DNA from 4 places in the Bacillus sp. FJAT-45066 genome. Region 2 is predicted to be linked to each of the others. Evidence: riboswitches for the same ligand, from Rfam matches in the RefSeq annotation. Region 2 holds a riboswitch; each other region holds the start of a gene.
The links. A riboswitch is a leader RNA that binds a small molecule or an ion and turns the genes downstream of it on or off. The one in region 2 is predicted to bind cyclic di-GMP.

Region 1 (4,519 bases), 620 kb from region 2:
CGCTTATCATTCTAGCTTTCTGGATGGCTAAAAAGAAAACAGATGAAAAAAGTAACGAAGAATAAAGAAAAGCCTATTGTTAGTGTTCATAGAGCTTAACAATAGGCTTCATTGGTTTTTTTATATTTTCTTTACGAATTCGGACTTTAACTTCATTGCACCAAGACCGTCAATTTTACAATCAATATCATGGTCGCCATCCACTAGTTTTATATTTTTTACTCTTGTACCCATTTTCACAACTAAGGAGCTACCTTTCACTTTTAAATCTTTAATAACAGTTACTGTATCGCCATCATTCAAGACGTTTCCATTCGAATCTTTTATTACGTTCTCTTCTATCATTTCTGATTCGGATTCTACAGACCACTCATGAGCACATTCTGGGCAAACATAAAGCATTGCATCTTCGTATGTATATTCTGAACTGCATTTTGGACAGTTTGGTATAGTTGCCATTACTTTTTCCTCACTTTCCTAACATTCCATACTCATTTTACCACAAGAAAAATGAAGAGTATGGCCATAACCCATACCCTTCTACTTATAATTTACTTATAATCATTCATTGTAAGTTTTTATATTATTTCTTCCTGCTTCTTTTGCCTCATACAATGCTTTATCTGCTCTTCTCATTAAATCCTGCGAACTATCTCCATGGTACGGATAATAGGCAACTCCAATACTAGATGTCGTATTAAATTCATGACCTTCAATATTCCAAGGTGTTTGCAAAGAAGCTAGAATCCTTTCAGCAATCATAATCGCATCTTGCTCTTCTTTTATTTCTGATAACAAGATGATAAACTCATCTCCACCTTGTCGAGCTAGCGTGTCACTTTCTCTTAAACTATGTTGTACTCTTTTAGCAAACTGTACGAGCAATTCATCGCCAATATCATGCCCAAGTGAATCGTTAATTTGCTTAAATTTGTCCATATCCATATAGAGAAGAGCAAATTTACGATGATATCTTTCTGCATCTTTTATATTTTGATCTAGCCTTTCTTGGAAAAGTCTTCGATTCGGTATACCTGTAAGTGGGTCATGGTAGGCCATTTCAGCTAACTTTGCTTCATACATTTTTCGCTCTGTTACATTTCTTGATATAACTTGAATATGCAAAAGGTTGCCTTCTTCATCTAATACCGGCTTACCATATGCTTCTACCCAAACATCTTGACCGTTTGCATGTTTAAAGCGAAACTCAGCAACTCGGTTTTCTTTTAACATGACCGCTTCTCCAAACTTCTTAGTAACACCTTCAAAGTCTTCCTGGTGTATTAAATGAAAGGGATCCTTTCCTACTAAGTCTCGTGGGTGAAACCCTAATACTAACTTGTATGAAGGAGAAACATATTGATACACTCTATCAGGACCTATAATAGACACTAGATCTGTCATATTTTCCGCAATTAATCGATACTTTGCTTCACTTTCTTTTAGTTGGTTTTCTGTTTTCTTTAAATCTGTTAAATCTTTTGCAATACCATACACCCCAATAATTTCACCGTTTACAATAATAGGTACATTCGTTACATTTAACGGAATGATTCGCCCTGATTTATGATAGATTCTACACTCGTAGCTCTGAGGCACACCATTCGCCGCTTTTTTAAACTGTTCATTTGTATAGTCTAAACATTGAGGGAGAACCATTTGTCCGTAATGTTTCCCGTATGCTTCTTGTATTTGATAACCTGTAATTTTCTCAAACATTGGATTAGCGCTTAAAAAGTTGCCATCCTTTTCCATTGTAAAGACTGCATTATAATTGTATTCATATAACGATTGATAACGCTGTTTACTTATTTGTAAAGCTTCCTCTACTTGCTTTTCGCCTGATATATCATTACGAATCGAAACATATTGATATGGTTTTCCTTCACTATTTAGAAACGGTACAATGGTTGTATATACCCAATAAATGCTACCATCTTTCGCTCGGTTCTGAATTTTCCCGTGCCATGTCTTCCCTATTGCAATCGTTTGCCACATTTCTTTAAAAAACTTTTTTGGATGGTACCCTGAATTTACTATTCGATGGTCTTTGCCTAGTAATTCTTCTTCACTATACTTTGAGATTTCACAAAACTGTTTATTCACAAACGTTATAACACCTTTATGGTCTGTTATAGCAATAATGGACGACTCATCTAGTGCTCTCGTAACATCTTCTAGTTCCTTTTTTGAGGACTTCAATGCTATCTCGCTAATATTCAATTTTTGATCAGATTTCTTTTTTTCTTTCATAGAAATTTTAGACACAAGTATAAATAAGAACACTGCTGTTACTAAAACATACAGTACTTTTTTAATGAATAATATCATGGAACCTAATCTAGGGTCTGTTATAAAATTTTCAATTAAATAGTCTGATAGAAAGATCCAAATAACTCCTGCAATAACATATAGCAGAGTGATTTGTAATGGGGTTTTATAGTGAATATAGCAATTTATTATACTTTCCTTTTTCATTAACTTTTCTCCTTTGGTAGCCCAGCCGTCATAGCATTACACCTTAGACCTGTGGCTTTGCGTCCTTATTTTTCAACAAGTATGCCTTTTTCAAATGACGTACATATTGTTTTAAATGTATCATTTTACTACAATTTGCGACAGTACCTAATTTTTACAATCCCCTAAAACATTTCAATCTAAAAGCACACAAAAAGACGAAACCTATTTAAGTACTACTAGATTTGCGACTATAGAATATCAAAACAAAGATTTTAACTGAATATATTTTCCTATATAACACAAGTAAATACTATCACACTTGATTCTCATTTTATAGTTCTATACTCCTATATTTTGTTATTTATTGATTTTTCTAAGCATAAAAAAGACGAAAGCAAGGAATGTTTATCCTTACTTTCGCCTATCCATAATTTATTATTATTCTACTGTTACTGATTTTGCAAGGTTACGTGGTTTGTCTACGTCACAGTCTCTGTGAAGAGCTGCGTAGTAAGCGATAAGTTGTAATGGGATTACAGATACTAAAGGAGATAATAAGTCGTAAACTTTTGGTACAACAAAGCTATCTTCTTCTGTTTCTAAACCTTTCATGGAGATGATGCAAGGATTAGCTCCACGTGCTACAACTTCTTTAACGTTTCCACGAATGCTTAAGTCTACATGCTCCTGCGTAGAAATAGCAATAACAGGCGTACCTTCTTCAATTAACGCGATTGTACCGTGTTTTAACTCTCCACCAGCGAAACCTTCCGCTTGGATGTATGAGATTTCTTTTAACTTAAGTGCACCTTCTAAACCTACATAGAAGTCTACTGTGCGTCCGATAAAGAAACAGTTTCTTGTTGTAGATAAGAATTTGCGAGCGATATCTTCTACTTCTTCTTTCATGTTACATAGTACTTCCATTGCATTGGCAACGATGCCTAGCTCTTGAACTAAATCAAAGTCTAGCTCCATACCTTTTGTTTCTGCCGTCACTGTAGCTAAAATAGCTAACACACCTAATTGAGCTGTATATGCTTTTGTTGACGCAACAGCAATCTCAGGGCCAGCATGTAATAATAACGTGTAGTCCGCTTCACGAGATAGTGTAGATCCAGGAACGTTTGTAATGGTTAATGCTTTGTAGCCTAATTCTTTCACTTGTACTAATACTGCACGGCTATCTGCTGTTTCTCCAGACTGAGAAATAAAGATAAATAACGGACGTTCAGAAAGGATTGGCATATTGTAGTTGAATTCACTTGCTACGTGTACTTCAACTGGTACTTTTGCAAGTTGTTCAATCATTTGTTTTCCAACAAGACCTGCGTGGTAGCTAGTACCTGCAGCAATAATATATAAACGATCAGCTTCGTTGATAGCACCGATGATTTTTTCATCGATTGCTAATTTGCCATTTTCACTTTGATATTTTTGGATAAGCTTACGCATTACTAATGGCTGCTCATCAATTTCTTTTAACATGTAATGTGGGTATGTGCCTTTTTCAATGTCGCTAGCATCTAACTCCGCTGTGTAAGGAGCACGCTCAACGATTTCACCATTTAATTTTTTAATCGTTACCGATTCACGCTTTACGATAACCATTTCTTTGTCCATTAGTTCCACGAATTGATCCGTTACTTGTAACATTGCCATTGCATCACTTGCAACTACGTTAAAGTTATCTTGACCAACACCTACTAATAATGGGCTTTTATTTTTTCCAACATAAATGGTATCTGGCTCTTCGTTGTCTACTAAAGCAATCGCATAAGATCCTTTTAATATAGAAAGAGTTTGACGAAGTGCTTCTTCCACTGTGCTTCCTTCATTAACAAACTTATCGATAATTTGTACGATTACTTCTGTATCTGTATCACTTACAAGCGTTACATCTTGTAGATATTCACGTTTTAGAATAGCATAGTTTTCGATAACACCGTTGTGCACTAATGTAAGACGCTTTGATTCACTTTGGTGTGGATGAGCATTCACCTTACTTGGAACTCCATGTGTTGCCCAACGCGTGTGACCAATACCAACTGTTGCTGTA
Region 2 (4,519 bases):
CTTTATTAGTTGGTTAGTTGGTTAGTGATTAGTGGTTAGGTAAAAGCTAGCAGCTAGCAGCTAACGGCTAACCACTAACTACTGTCCACTATTCAGATAGTTTCATTCCGTACGTGCCGTAGTTAGGCTGAACCGATGATGTTCCGCCTTCTTTTGTGAATTGGATAAATCGGCCGCTTACTTCTGCGCCGTCACTTGTAGAGGAAACGGCTTCTAGGAAAAATGTAGCAAAGCCGATCACTTTTACTTGTTTAATTTGATTCGAACTAATTTCTACTGGCTCAATGACAGGAATAAGTACTACTCTCGCGCAATCGGGTAAATAATTCTCATACGTTGCTTGTGGACATTTATTAATGCGTGATTCCACGGCTCTAACAGTAGGATTCGCCATTCTACCAGTTTCCGTATTCAATACGTCATTTACATTTAATTCGTGTTGATACCCATAGGTTAAATCTGTTTCGTACAACCTTGCTCCTGTACCAGTTAAAGCAAGAGCTCCGAAGTTCCCGCTTGCCGACTCACTTACTTTTAACACTTGATGTGTTCCGAAACTTAAGTTTTGGTCTTTAGAAATCCCTAAAGGAATCGCACCTTTTCCTGATGTTAACGCATGTAATGTCACTTTTGCAGAAGCAACAATGTCTGGGCCAGTAACGCCAAATAAAGTGGCGAAGTAAAAAGTCCCTACAGTAGAACCAGTAACCTCTAGCACCGTATTTAACTCGTTCGTGCTAGTGTGGAAGTTAGATGGATCTCCTCCATTCAACGTAATTGTTTTGGCGACGGCCGTTCTAGCCCTATCAAAGCTATCAGGCAACTCTTGCGCACCAGCTAGTACCGCGGCATCAACCATTTTTTGCAAACGGTTTTTTTCCAAATAAATAGAACCCATATCTACTACTAATCCGACACAGCCGAGTAGAATCGTCATAAAGAGAGCGACTAATACGATAACGGCGCCATCTTCTTGCTTCCAAATTTTCTTCATAATCATTCCACCCTCATGACGGTTTTGGAGCGAACGTAGAGAGGATCACCTAGAGTTGCTTTGAAAGCAGGGAATAGAAAGGACACAGGATAAGTTGCTTCGACGGTTACATATGTCCCGCGCGTTCGTTGTTGTGCTTGCGTTGGAGAAATAGTGATGGAGATGTTATTCGATTGTAAGGAAGGAGCGGAATCTTTAAATCGTATTTGAATCTGCTCATTCGTTCCCCCAACACTAGCCATCCGAGCGGCTTCCCTTCCAGCATGTTCCATTGTCAAGTAAGCATGAAAAATACGTCCAAAGTCTACAATACCGAATAATAATATTAGTAAGACGGTTAAGGAGATGGCGAGTTCGACCGTTGCTTGTCCTTTTTCATTCTTGATCATAAGTAGCTCACTCCCGCATAGCAAACGGTCCCGAGAAAAATGGCCACACCATACGGAAACGCCTTGTGAAACTCGTCCTTGCTCACCCCGTCAAGCGTTCCTAATTTTGCAAAGAAAAAAATACGCTTTAATGTACTGCCTAATTCTTTTTTTCTCATTAGGAGGAAAAAGGCGATTAGACCGCCTAACAGTGCTATATATAGAAAGGAATAAAAAGTAAATATTGCGCCTTGAAGCGCCCCGACCGCCATTAGGAGTTTCACATCTCCTGCAGCCATCCCGCCTAATGCGTAAGGAATGACGAGAAGCGCAAATCCAGTTAGAATGCCTAGAATACTAAATGTAAAACCGTCGAGACCATTTGTAATGGTGTTCAGTACAAGTCCTAAAAGCATTGCCGGAAATGTCACGATGTTTAATATTTTTCGGTTTTTTACATCTGTATATAGAGAAATCGTCAAGGCGATTAGTAAGATGATCATTGTCATGTCGTTCACCTCAAATTAGAAAAACCCCCACTTTCATGTGAAAAATGGCTGAAAGTAAGGGGTTTGGTTTTCTGAATAAAAACATATTATCTTGCTATATTAAGATGCTGGTGTGCTTGGGAATTTGCCCTTAATAGTTTCAAAGAATGCTTTAAGTTCATCACCTAAAAATACTAATGCCCCTACAGCAGCTAATGCTACAAGTCCTAAAATTAACCCGTACTCTGTCATACCTTGACCTTCTTCTTCTTTGAAGAAACGTTTGATTTGGTTCGTCATCATAAATCCATCCTCTCTAAAATTGTTATAATTTGGAAGTTATTGCTATAAAAAAATACTACTCCCGAAGAATAGTATGTAAAGTTCCTACTATTTTCGGCAACTGGCTGGCATCTCGACTTTCGTCGTATTAGCCCCTTTAGCTTTGCGTCCTAGCGTTTCCACTAGTTTGCCTTTTTCAATTTTTGTCACACATAACGTTTACTTGTTTAGTAGACTTAAAATGTTATTATGTGTAATTTCATAGTACTATGAGCTTGTCTGAACTACTATAGGCGCATGTGTCGAATTTTGTCGTGGATATTTTGGACTATAAAACGATTCTCTAGAGTTATTTGTTTTATGGGGGTCAATTTGCTAGGTTTTTACTACTATCTTCAATAGTCATATAGTATGTAATAGTAGAATTAACAGGAATGATAGATTAAAATGAATGATAAAATCTACTAAAAAGGTTGATGGAACATGTTTAAAATAAAAGATTTAGATGGAGTGGAAAGAGAAATTCCAATTACAATACTTCCTTATAATACTTTTCTAAAAAGATTAAAAGGGTTGATGTTTAGATTAAAGCCTATACGTGAAGAAGGTATTTTACTGAAGCCATGTAATTCTATTCACATGTTCTTTATGTTTTTTGCGATAGATGTTGTATTTGTAAATGAAGAGAACGAGATTGTCTATCTGAAAGAGCACGTTAAACCGTGGACAGTAGTTTGGCCCGTTAAAGGTGCTGTCGCAGCAATCGAACTACCAAATGGCACCATCTCTAACTACTCCATAAAAACAGGCGCAACGATAAAAATGTGAAATCGGGACGGGGTTCAATTCTCATGTTGAATGAAAAGTGAACCCCGTCCCGATTGTCCTCTAGTTGGAGAAAAATAATCGAACCGAATTGTTAGTTTGCCCCGAAAAGACTTACTTTTGGGGAATTTTTTTATGGAGGTGTTCTGCAAATTTAGTTCTTTTTTAGGTTTATGGATGAAGTATTTCGGTTCTATCGGCGAAAATGAGCAGTTAATCGGCGAAAATCAGGAATCTATCGGCGAAAATGGAGGATTAATCGGCGAAAACTAGAATCCAATCGGCGACAAGAATTTTATATCGGCGAAAATCGTAGGTTATCGGCGAAATGCAAAGTGTATCAGCGGTAATAAGCCCCAGGACCATTAAATTAATGTATCGAGTAAATACTTTCTATTCTTGTAATGGCCATCTTGCTTTAAGTTCATAGATCCTAATAATCTTTTAGTTACATCAGCCGACTCTATTAAAAGTAACTCGCGAGCTTCCCTATTCGTTATCTTATTTCCAAATAAATAGTAATAGTCTTTTAATGCCTCACTATGAGCCATTTTATCCGTCACCTTACATTTAGGACAAAACCATCCTTTTTGCTTTTTGATCATAGGCAAATGCGAGCAACAAGGACAAAACACTCCCATCGTTAAATCATTCTTCGTCATATTATAATTTTCTAAAATGGATTTTCTTAAAGGTGTGTGTTTTTTCAAAAGGAATTTATTTAAGGATTTAGCACTTTTATAGGAAAGGATATCCTCTTGGTACATGGAGAGTAGTTTTGATAGCTTTGTTGGAAGATAATGCGCGTGAATGACTTTCTCATAGAAACTTCGGTGAGTGTCGTTGGTTTCAATTTTAGTAGAAGAGTTAGCTACTACCACTAACGGAATGATTGGAATATCAGGAAGTTTGTTTTCGATTAACCATTTCCTTAGGCGGTATGCTTGCAGATCCACTTGAATGATGGGACACTGGTATGTTACTTCTGTATCATTATAAGTTTGAATGAGCTGATGTCCTTTTGTATCCAAAAACAACTTGCCTTTCATCGTTTTGACTTCTAAAATAGCGAGAAATTTTAAAGTTAGTAGAAGTAGGTCAACCTGGAAATAAAACTTGTTTTCTCGTAATCGAAGGTAGTGGTAAATGTAGAAAGTGTTCTCAGGTAGCATTTGAAAGTAGTAATCAAGTGAATGTTCTCCCTTGTATCCTTTCGAATATGTTACTAAGTCTTTCTGGATAAAGGGTAGTTTAGGATATGCTGGGTTTGTTCTTCTCTCCAGTGAGGTGAGTTGGTGTACATTATAGGGAATTTCGTACGGTTTTCCTAACATAGTTTCACTCCTTTTCGTAATTTCAAAAAAAATATATAACAAACAGAGAGGAAAATCTACTAATTTAAGAGAATTTTCCGAAAAAAATTAGACGGTAGTGGAAGGATTAGGTTTAATCGGCGGAAAAAGACGGAATCTACTATGGAAACGGACACTAAAATGCATTAAATGCGTAAAAATAATGACATATTAGAAAGGGGGGCATTACTTATCGAGTGAGTCTAGTGA
Region 3 (4,519 bases), 190 kb from region 2:
GCTCCATCTCGCACAGTATCCACTTCTTTAACTATCTCTAATGATCATGGTGGAGATGCAACATATGAGGACGTTCTTTTAAGAGGTAAGTTAGCATTTGCAGTAAACAATGCAGGTGACTTGTTAACTAGTGATAATATGGCAACAACTTTCCCTCGCAATGGTTCTTATGAAGGTTTAGCAGGTTACACACTACAAGAAGCACTTGAGCAATATCAGTTTACATTCTCTTGGGGCTCTGTAGAAAAAACAATGAGCGGTTGGGAATGGTATAACAACGGTGAAGATTTCCTTGAGGAAATGCGCTTAAACAATGGCGAAAAACTTAAAATTAACGTTGTTATTCACCTGGATAAAGATGCAAATAACAACCTACAAGGCGCAACATTACGTCCAGTAGTATTAGTGGATGCGAAGCAAATCGACTTTGGTGCTTTATACCAAGATGAAATTGACGCATTTTACGATATTGACTAATTAAAACGATACGAACATTTTTATAAATAAAACTGTTGTGAGAGGAGAAATAGTAATGTCAAACATGACTAAAGTGAAAAAAGCTGTGCTAGGAACAGCGTTAGCTGGAGCAATCGTAGCAGGTGCAGGATTTGGAACATATTCTTGGTTTACAGGAAGTACGGAAGCACACGGTGTCGTAGACAATGCAATCGTAGAGATTACTGGTGGAGGACAAGCTACGTTCGATTATTCCTCTGGATATTTAGCGCCAAGCCGTTCACAAATTGCAGAAGGTTGGAAAACAATCGCAAATAATAGTACAGATATAAAAATTAACTTAGATGCTACATTTACAGGTAAATTATATGGGTCAGAAGGAATTGACTTTTCACAATATCGTTCGGCTGCAATATTTGTATTTAATGAAGAAGCAAATGGTGTAACAGACGCAGGGTTTATTGATTCTGCTTTCCGTGAGTATTTAGAAGAAAATGATGATGAAAATCTTGAAATGGAAAAAATGTTCCAAGATTTTTATGGTGCAACAATGCATGTCATATATATTGAAACTGAAGAAGATCTAGGTGAGCTAGAAGAAACACTAGCAGATGGAAAACCTGTTATGGCGCTTATGAGTAACGGTTATATTCAAGAACAATTAGCTGAAGCTACAGATGGAAGTGGAGATGCAGTGAAGGTTCTTGAAAAAGGATTATTCTTCGGTGAAAAGATGTTACAAACGGAGTACGTACATGTCCTATTTGGTACAGCTCTTAAAGATACAGCTGGAAATGCATACCAAAGTGCGAAAATGGATTTTGACATTCATATCGCTGCAAACCAAGTAGACCGTAAGTAATAATTTTTAACAAGTAAGTTAGTTAAAACACTACACACACTAGGAGGTCCTGAAGGTGTATATGAAATGTTGTCCGAAGTGCATGAGGAAGTCTTATGGAAGCTGTGAGTTTTTAGAATGGGTCTGTCCAACCTGCTCTAGTAACTTAGCCGAACAAAAGGTTCATAAAGCTCTATGTCACAAGGAAGAACCGAGAAAGGCCTCCAAAAAGCTTTTAAGAATAAAGTTAGTATCTGTAAAAATTGATCAAGTAGTATAACAGGTAAGGCGTTGGATATATTGTCCAACGCCTTTTATTATTTAGTCTTGGTATAAGAGAAGAGAGTAAAAATTTCAAAACAAAAACGCTAGTCGCATTTACTAGCGTTTATTTATTATCTTGTTTCATTTTCCATTTGTTGAATTCTAGAAACTCTTTAAATTGATCTTTCGTAACGCCAGACTCCATTGCTTCCTTTACAAGAGTCGCCCAGTCTGAATCAATCTTTGAAGCATTATCATGCGCATCTTCGTCAAGTAGCAATGTATTAACAGAAACACCTAGTACCGCAGAGACTTTTTCTAAAAATTGCACAGAAGGGTTAGATTGCAAGTTTCTCTCGATAGAGCTCAAATAAGACTTTGCTACACCAGCTCGATCTGCTAATTCACTCATAGATAATTTACGTTGTTGGCGATATTTCTTAATACGTTCACCAATCATTTGTATCACCTTCCTTATTATGCATATATTATAGCATATAACGAAGGAAATGTTAGCTATTTAGAACAAATATGCTTACATAACTAAAGTGCGATCTCTTAATTATGTTTCGTTTTTCGAGCAGTAATTAGACATTATGAAATGGACTCATTTGTAGAGTAGTTCAATAAGAAGTCTCTAATCTCTTCTGCGCTTATCCCCATTTCTAATGCTGATCCTATTAGTTCTACCCATTCTCTGTCTAAATTTTCAGTTACTTCTAGTAATGCATTCCCCATACTTTTTCCCTCCTAAAATACTTACTTGCGGTATTTCAGGCAGTCCAGCCATCTTGGTAGATTCGGTACTGTCTAGCTCCGTGCGTTAGCGGCTATCAAACTTCCCGTTCTGTCCGGACGATAAGTCAACATCGAATCACTCCTTACGTCGCTCTTCGTGTTTCCTTTATCTCCTACCAGACCGGTCCTTTTTGTGCGCCGCTGAGCAAACGCCCTGCACTTTTCTACGTTAGATCTGTCGACTTTGCGTCCTTGCTTTTCAACAAGTTTGCCCTTGGACTGATTCGTTCGTCATACGACTAAAATTACAGTAGTTGTCTTACATCCATTGTCATTATAAAATAACCAAAATTAAGATGTTGCAGATATGTGTCGATACACAAAAGTTATTTTAAAGTAACAAAATTTGATGAAAAAGCACTATGAGTATATTGGAAAATGCAGGGTTTCTCTTTAGAATGAATTATACAAAAGTGAAAAGCATATACATTGCAGAATTATACTGACAAGATAGACCAAAGATTTATGTCGAAATTGTCTGAAAATACAGAGTTGATAAATAGGACTATTTAACTATTTTTATAAAATTCAAAAAACTACCGACAGAAAAAAACAAGGAACTTTTTCATGGGACATACGTATAAGTAATAGTGCATGCCTTATAAATGCCCATTTTCTCTGATTATGGTAATATATTCTTTCGGATACAAATTATCTATGAATAGAAAACTACACATACTACTAATAGATAATATGAGGAGAAAGGATGTTCAACATGAAAGTGAAGTTACCTGAACCATTTACATTTGAAGGTGGCGAACGTGCGGTTTTATTATTGCACGGATTTACGGGGAATTCTGCAGACGTGCGAATGTTAGGTCGTTTTCTGGAGAAAAAAGGATACACATGTCATGCTCCACAATATAAAGGTCACGGTGTACCGCCAGAGGAGTTAGTTCATACAGGTCCTGAAGATTGGTGGCAAGATGTCCTGAATGCCTACCAATTTTTAAAAGATAAAGGTCATGAAAATATTGCAGCGGTTGGATTGTCACTTGGAGGCGTATTTTCCTTGAAATTAGGTTACACTGTACCTATCAAGGGTATTGTGCCTATGTGTGCACCTATGTATATAAAAAGCGAAGATGTCATGTATAAAGGCGTGCTAGAATACGCTAGAGAATGGAAGAAGCGTGAAGGAAAATCAGAAGAACAAATAGAAACAGAGATAAGTACATTTCAACCGATGAACACACTTAAAGAACTGCAACAACTCATTTCAGAAGTTCGAGAAAATGTCGATATGATATATGCACCAACTTTTGTTGTCCAAGCTCGTCACGACAACATGATCAACACAGACAGTGCCAACATCATCTACAACGAAGTAGAAAACAACAACAAAAAACTAAAATGGTACGAAGAATCCGGCCATGTCATCACACTCGACAAAGAAAAAGAACAACTACACGAAGACATCTACGACTTCCTAGAAACACTAGATTGGTAAGTAGACTTGAATCAAATTAAAACAAAGGCTGTGTTATATCGTATTAGTATTACAAGATCTAGCGGTTGATTGGATTGCAAGTCGTAGACTCCCGCGGAAAGCGGAGACTTGCAATCCAATCAACAGCGGTAACTAACGTAGCCTCTAATAAAAGGAGGGATATTCAATGGAAGAAAACATTCAACAACATGTGGATAAGTTACTTTCTCATATGAAAGAAGAAGCATACAAGCCATTATCCACAAAAGAACTAGAAGAAGCATTTGGTATTAAAGATTCAGAGGAATTTAAAGAATTTGTAAAAGCACTCGTTTATATGGAAGAAAACGGTTTAATCGTTCGAACACGAAGCAACCGTTACGGTGTACCAGAACGCATGGATTTAATCCGCGGGAAGGTAATCGGGCACTCGAAAGGCTTCGCATTCGTTATGCCAGAAGACCAAGAGATGGACGATGTGTTCATCCCACCAAATGAACTAAACACAGCGATGCACGGTGACACAGTGTTAGTCAGAGTTAACCGTCAAGCATCAGGGGAATCTCGCCAAGAAGGTACTGTTATTCGAATTGTTGACCGTGGAATTAAAGAAGTTGTAGGTACATATACGGAAAGTAAAAATTTCGGTTTTGTTATTCCTGATGATAAAAAAGTATCAAACGACATCTTTATCCCGAAAAATGCAACAAACGGAGCGGTAGAAGGACATA
Region 4 (4,519 bases), 350 kb from region 2:
TCTCACAGTGTAATCGGTTCTTATACATTACACTACCTCCCCTTGCATAGCCTCTAAAATTTGATATAATCCTACTGTTTCAAATACTTCGTTTGTTAACTCATCCACACCTTGAAGTCTTACCTTAAAATGCTTTTCTTGAGAAACATAGACCGTATTAATAATTAACCCAATTCCTGTAGAGTCTATAAATTCAATTTCTGTTAGATCGAATACTAACGTATCTATTTCAGTTGTATCTTGTAAATATTGATCCATAGCATTACTAGTGGTAATATCCAATACTCCGTTTAAATAGAAAGTTACCATACTTCCTTCTACTTCTTTCTTAATTGTTAATCCCATACGTTGCCCTCCCTTACTTTTTAAATTGTTCTATTTGTTTAAAGAGATTTATTGAAATATCAGATAATTCACTCGATTGTTGTTGAAGTGACTTTAATAAATCAGAAAGCGTAATCGTTATTTCTGTTGTTGCAGAAGCACGATTTTGAGTAATTTCTCTAATTTTTTCTATCTTATCGATAATAGCGTTACTATTTAGTTCATTATCACTGTCATAAAAATAAGTAGTTATTTCATCAAGTAGCTCAGAAAGCTCAAGAAGTTGTTCGCGATTTTTCATTGTATCAACGGTAGATAGTTCATACATTTTCTCAACAGAGTGAGAAGAATCTGCTTCTAGAGATAAAGATAACCATTGAGTTTTTATTGCTTGTTTTTGTGTAACAGCTATAAATTCCTCACTTTTTTTAGTAATTCTACCAATTCCTTCTGAAATCTCTTTCAGTTCTGTTTCACCGTCATATATGTTACTAGGAATTAATTCTCCACCATCTAACTCAATAACTTGTTCTTTTATTACATTTATATTTTCATACAGTTGTTTATTAATAAAATTAGTAATGTAAAATATGATTACGATAGAGATAATAGAAAATATAATTAAAAACTTAGGAAAATAAAAATGGATAGTAATTGAAATTACAATAAGAAAAAACATTACAATTTTAAGCTGTTTACATATACGTTTTTGTAATGATTTTCTATTCATTTCATGCTCACTCCTTCCGAGTAAGCTTTAGGTTCATCCCCTGCTTTCACATTACAGTTATCAAAAATAATGATAAGAGTTGAACCAGTTGGGGAAGTATATAAAGCTACACTTTTAGCCATTTTCATCATTAGTGTAAATCCTTGACCTAGAGATTTTTTTGTAGAATAACCTGCTAACAATGTGTTTTTCGGTAGCTCTTTTAACGGAAAACCGGGACCTATGTCTTCTACCATTATTCTTAGTTCATTGCTATTCATACATTCCATTAACGTCATCTTTCCATGCTCAGCATGTTTAATGACGTTTGTAATTGCTTCAGAAAGAACTAACAATAACCCCATAGTTTTCGGACCAGTATACCCGCGCATATCTAGAGCTTCTTTCGTAATCGCTCTACTAGCAGGAATGTCTGCACGTTCCTTTATTACTTTCGTACAAAGGATATCGTCTGTTTTATAATTGGATATTTCTTCTTTATCAATTAATAAAAACTTACCTTGTGTTGCAGCGTAAATTACTTCTCGATAGATTTGCCACTCACTAGCTTGAGCATCACTTGTCGGACTCTTGAATTCGTTTTCAGAATGTAAGAATAAATCATCTTTATGAACATGATATACTTTTAAAAGAGCGTTTTTCATATCATTATTTACGTTTAATTCTTTTATTTCAGCAGGAATATCTTCTCTTGATTCGTTCCAAGTTAGAAGTTGCTCGCTTAAATGAATAATTTGCTCTAATCCATCACTAGATTCATTAATTTGTAACATCGGCTTGTTTAAGGAAAGATTGTATAGGTAATTGCTAACTTCTCCATTAAAATCTAAATATTGGGCTATTTTCCGTACAATAAAGCCTCTTTTAGTAATAAAAGAATATTCATTATATGTTAGCTCTTTTTGTGAGAATGGATTATTTGGGGCTTTTGTAAGTTCAATGGTTCGATTTCTATTTATAACTTTATCGATGAGCCGTTTCAATATGTTCCCTCCCTTATAAGAGAAAGTCTCCTATAAGTTCTTTTTGTCGCATACTTTTTAGGGTTATATTTAATAGATTAGTAAAAAACGCCTACCACTAGATTGGTAGGCGCTGATAATGAAGGTAAAATACCTTTTCATTTCAGTTCCAACCTTTTCGGTAACTCGGCCATCTTTGCTTAAAGCTTTAGATCCGTAGCTTTGCGTCCTTACTTTTCAGTAAGTTTGCTATTATCCAAGGTAAGGATCACACTGCAACTATTTTCCTATTAACTTAACTATACGCTAGGTGAAAAGCATATTCTATAACGGTTCTTAATATGTCCTAATATCAAAGCGAAATGTCCTAAATTATACACGATATGTCTCATTTTTCGTTTTACTTTAATGAACTATTCATGTTGAAAACTAAATTTTAATAAAGCTTGTCTCCTATTCCATGTTGGGACATCGGTTACAAGCAGTGGTAAAAAATTAGTTAGATAGAATTAATTTCATATATGAAACTCACTCAGATAATCGTTCTATTGTTTTGGCTAATAAAAGAGTACGTTCAGGAAGTGTTTTTATTTCTACATATTCATTCTCACTATGTGCATTTCCTCCAACAGGACCTAATCCATCTATTGTTGGGACCCCAGTTGCTGAGGTAAATGCTGCATCTGAACCTCCTCCTGTTGCTGTATCTTTAAACTGGAGGCCTATCTCTTTTCCAACACCTTGAATAATATCAAAGAGTTGTTCATTTTGTTCGTTTTTTTCAAGTGGCGGGCGATTAATTGCCCCTTTGTACGTTATCTCGGTACCAGACACATCATTCATCGAACAGATTTCTTTTATCTTTTGTTCTACGTATTCCGCTTGTTCTATCTCAGAAATACGAATATCAACATGTGCAACTGCCATGGGTGGTATCGTATTTACAGATGAACCACCTTCAATTAGTCCAACATTAACACTTATCCCTTTTTTATAATCTGTTAAACCATTTAGTTGAATGACTTTGTACGCTAGTTCTTCAATTGCACTGCGACCTTTTTGTGGTTCGATTCCTGCGTGAGCAGATTTCCCTTTCACGATAATTTTGTACCTACCACCACCTCGTCTAGACGAAACAAGGGAACCGTCTTTCCTCGCGGGCTCCATAATAAGGGCATATTCTTTTCCAACAGCTTCTTCTTCAATTAACTTTTTAGATTTCGGCGATCCTACTTCTTCATCACTGTTTAATATTATTTGAATGTTTTTGTAGCAGTCTTGATTTTCATATTGTAAGCCTCTAATAGCATACAACATTTCAACAAGACTAGACTTCATGTCAACAACACCAGGACCATATGCTATATCCCCTTCTAATCGAAAAGGTCGTTTTGCTACTGTCCCTTCTGGAAAAACGGTATCCATATGTGCTACTAATATAATTTTCGGATCTACTGCGTCTTTATGTTTAATGATAAGGTTGTTTCCAAACTTCTCTTCTTCTTTTACAGTAACAACAAAGCCAAGTTGCTCGTATTGCTTTTTTAAAATTCTACCTACTTTGTCTACACCTGTTTTGAAATGTGTGCCACTATCTATATTCACTAACTTTTCTATTAGTTGTAGCATTTCTTCTTGTTTTTCTCGTAAATACTTTTCCACGAAAGACAACTCCAATTTCTTCAGTTTGTTACTCTTACTTTTATAATGCGTAAGTACTAGTACTGCTATTATATCAAATATTACTATTTACGTTTAAAGTGTTAGAAAGTATTCATGAACGACACAAAAGGCTAGCAAATCACAAATAGCGATTGCTAGCCTTTTTTTATGAAATTACCTTACTAATTGAGTGCCTTTTATAATATATGACTACTACATCAAACGTAACTCAATTATAAATTAGTTCTTTTGAATTTTTTTCTTCACAAAGCTCTTTTGAACGATGGGTCGCACTTTTTATGGCAGCTGAAATGGCACTGCCTCCACCATTTTTGCGCAGGGCAGATAAACCTGCTGCCGTTGTTCCATTTGGAGATGTCACGTTTTTACGTAATTGTGAAGGGGTCTCATTTCCATCCATAATCATTTTCGCAGCGCCAAATATTGTCTGTGCCACTACTTCTCTTGTAACGGTTGGATCTAATCCAGCGTCTTTTGCTGTTTTTTCCATATGCTCCATTAAGTAATAAAAGTAGGCTGGACCACTTCCAGCAACACCAGTGAAAATATCCATCTGTTCTTCTTTTATCACATATACTTTCCCTATGGAGGACAATAACAGTTCAGTCATATTTCTATGTTGAGCTGTAGCGTTTTTTCCTAGCGATATAGCTGTCGCAGATTCACCAATTGTACTTGACGTGTTAGGCATTACTCGAATAATAGCTTGTCCATTAGGTAATCCCTCTTCCAACATTGCTGTTGAAACTCCAGCAATGACAGATAATATTAATTGATGTGGTTTTACGAATGGTTTTAAATCTTCCAAAGCTATTTCAAT

Region 1: it holds a riboswitch for cyclic di-GMP, as region 2 does, so the genes downstream of both, CDZ92_RS19705 (sensor domain-containing protein) here and CDZ92_RS17760 (Flp family type IVb pilin) in region 2, are expected to answer to the same signal.
Region 3: it holds a riboswitch for cyclic di-GMP, as region 2 does, so the genes downstream of both, CDZ92_RS18585 (anti-repressor SinI family protein) here and CDZ92_RS17760 (Flp family type IVb pilin) in region 2, are expected to answer to the same signal.
Region 4: it holds a riboswitch for cyclic di-GMP, as region 2 does, so the genes downstream of both, CDZ92_RS19415 (ATP-binding protein) here and CDZ92_RS17760 (Flp family type IVb pilin) in region 2, are expected to answer to the same signal.

What each region holds. Positions count from the first base shown of each region.
Region 1 covers NZ_NISQ01000001.1:2,909,520-2,914,038, forward strand. The annotation lists gene CDZ92_RS20095 (hypothetical protein) at 1-65, shown strand, start outside; gene CDZ92_RS14645 (zinc ribbon domain-containing protein YjdM) at 121-459, opposite strand; gene CDZ92_RS19705 (sensor domain-containing protein) at 562-2,478, opposite strand; cyclic di-GMP riboswitch class I at 2,491-2,574, opposite strand; gene glmS (glutamine--fructose-6-phosphate transaminase (isomerizing)) at 2,899-4,519, opposite strand, start outside.
Region 2 covers NZ_NISQ01000001.1:3,532,858-3,537,376, forward strand. The annotation lists gene CDZ92_RS17745 (TadE/TadG family type IV pilus assembly protein) at 89-994, opposite strand; gene CDZ92_RS17750 (TadE/TadG family type IV pilus assembly protein) at 997-1,383, opposite strand; gene CDZ92_RS17755 (A24 family peptidase) at 1,380-1,871, opposite strand; gene CDZ92_RS17760 (Flp family type IVb pilin) at 1,971-2,153, opposite strand; cyclic di-GMP riboswitch class I at 2,246-2,334, opposite strand; gene CDZ92_RS17765 (DUF192 domain-containing protein) at 2,616-2,960, shown strand; gene CDZ92_RS20130 (hypothetical protein) at 3,093-3,230, shown strand; gene CDZ92_RS17770 (nuclease-related domain-containing protein) at 3,323-4,291, opposite strand.
Region 3 covers NZ_NISQ01000001.1:3,722,005-3,726,523, forward strand. The annotation lists gene CDZ92_RS18565 (hypothetical protein) at 1-477, shown strand, start outside; gene CDZ92_RS18570 (hypothetical protein) at 533-1,318, shown strand; gene CDZ92_RS18580 (helix-turn-helix domain-containing protein) at 1,686-2,021, opposite strand; gene CDZ92_RS18585 (anti-repressor SinI family protein) at 2,156-2,299, opposite strand; cyclic di-GMP riboswitch class I at 2,501-2,582, opposite strand; gene CDZ92_RS18590 (alpha/beta hydrolase) at 3,075-3,809, shown strand; gene rnr (ribonuclease R) at 3,976-4,519, shown strand, end outside.
Region 4 covers NZ_NISQ01000001.1:3,881,907-3,886,425, reverse strand. The annotation lists gene CDZ92_RS19430 (PP2C family protein-serine/threonine phosphatase) at 1-28, opposite strand, end outside; gene CDZ92_RS19425 (STAS domain-containing protein) at 28-345, opposite strand; gene CDZ92_RS19420 (hypothetical protein) at 359-1,054, opposite strand; gene CDZ92_RS19415 (ATP-binding protein) at 1,051-2,037, opposite strand; cyclic di-GMP riboswitch class I at 2,194-2,277, opposite strand; gene CDZ92_RS19410 (M20 family metallopeptidase) at 2,545-3,678, opposite strand; gene proC (pyrroline-5-carboxylate reductase) at 3,908-4,519, opposite strand, start outside.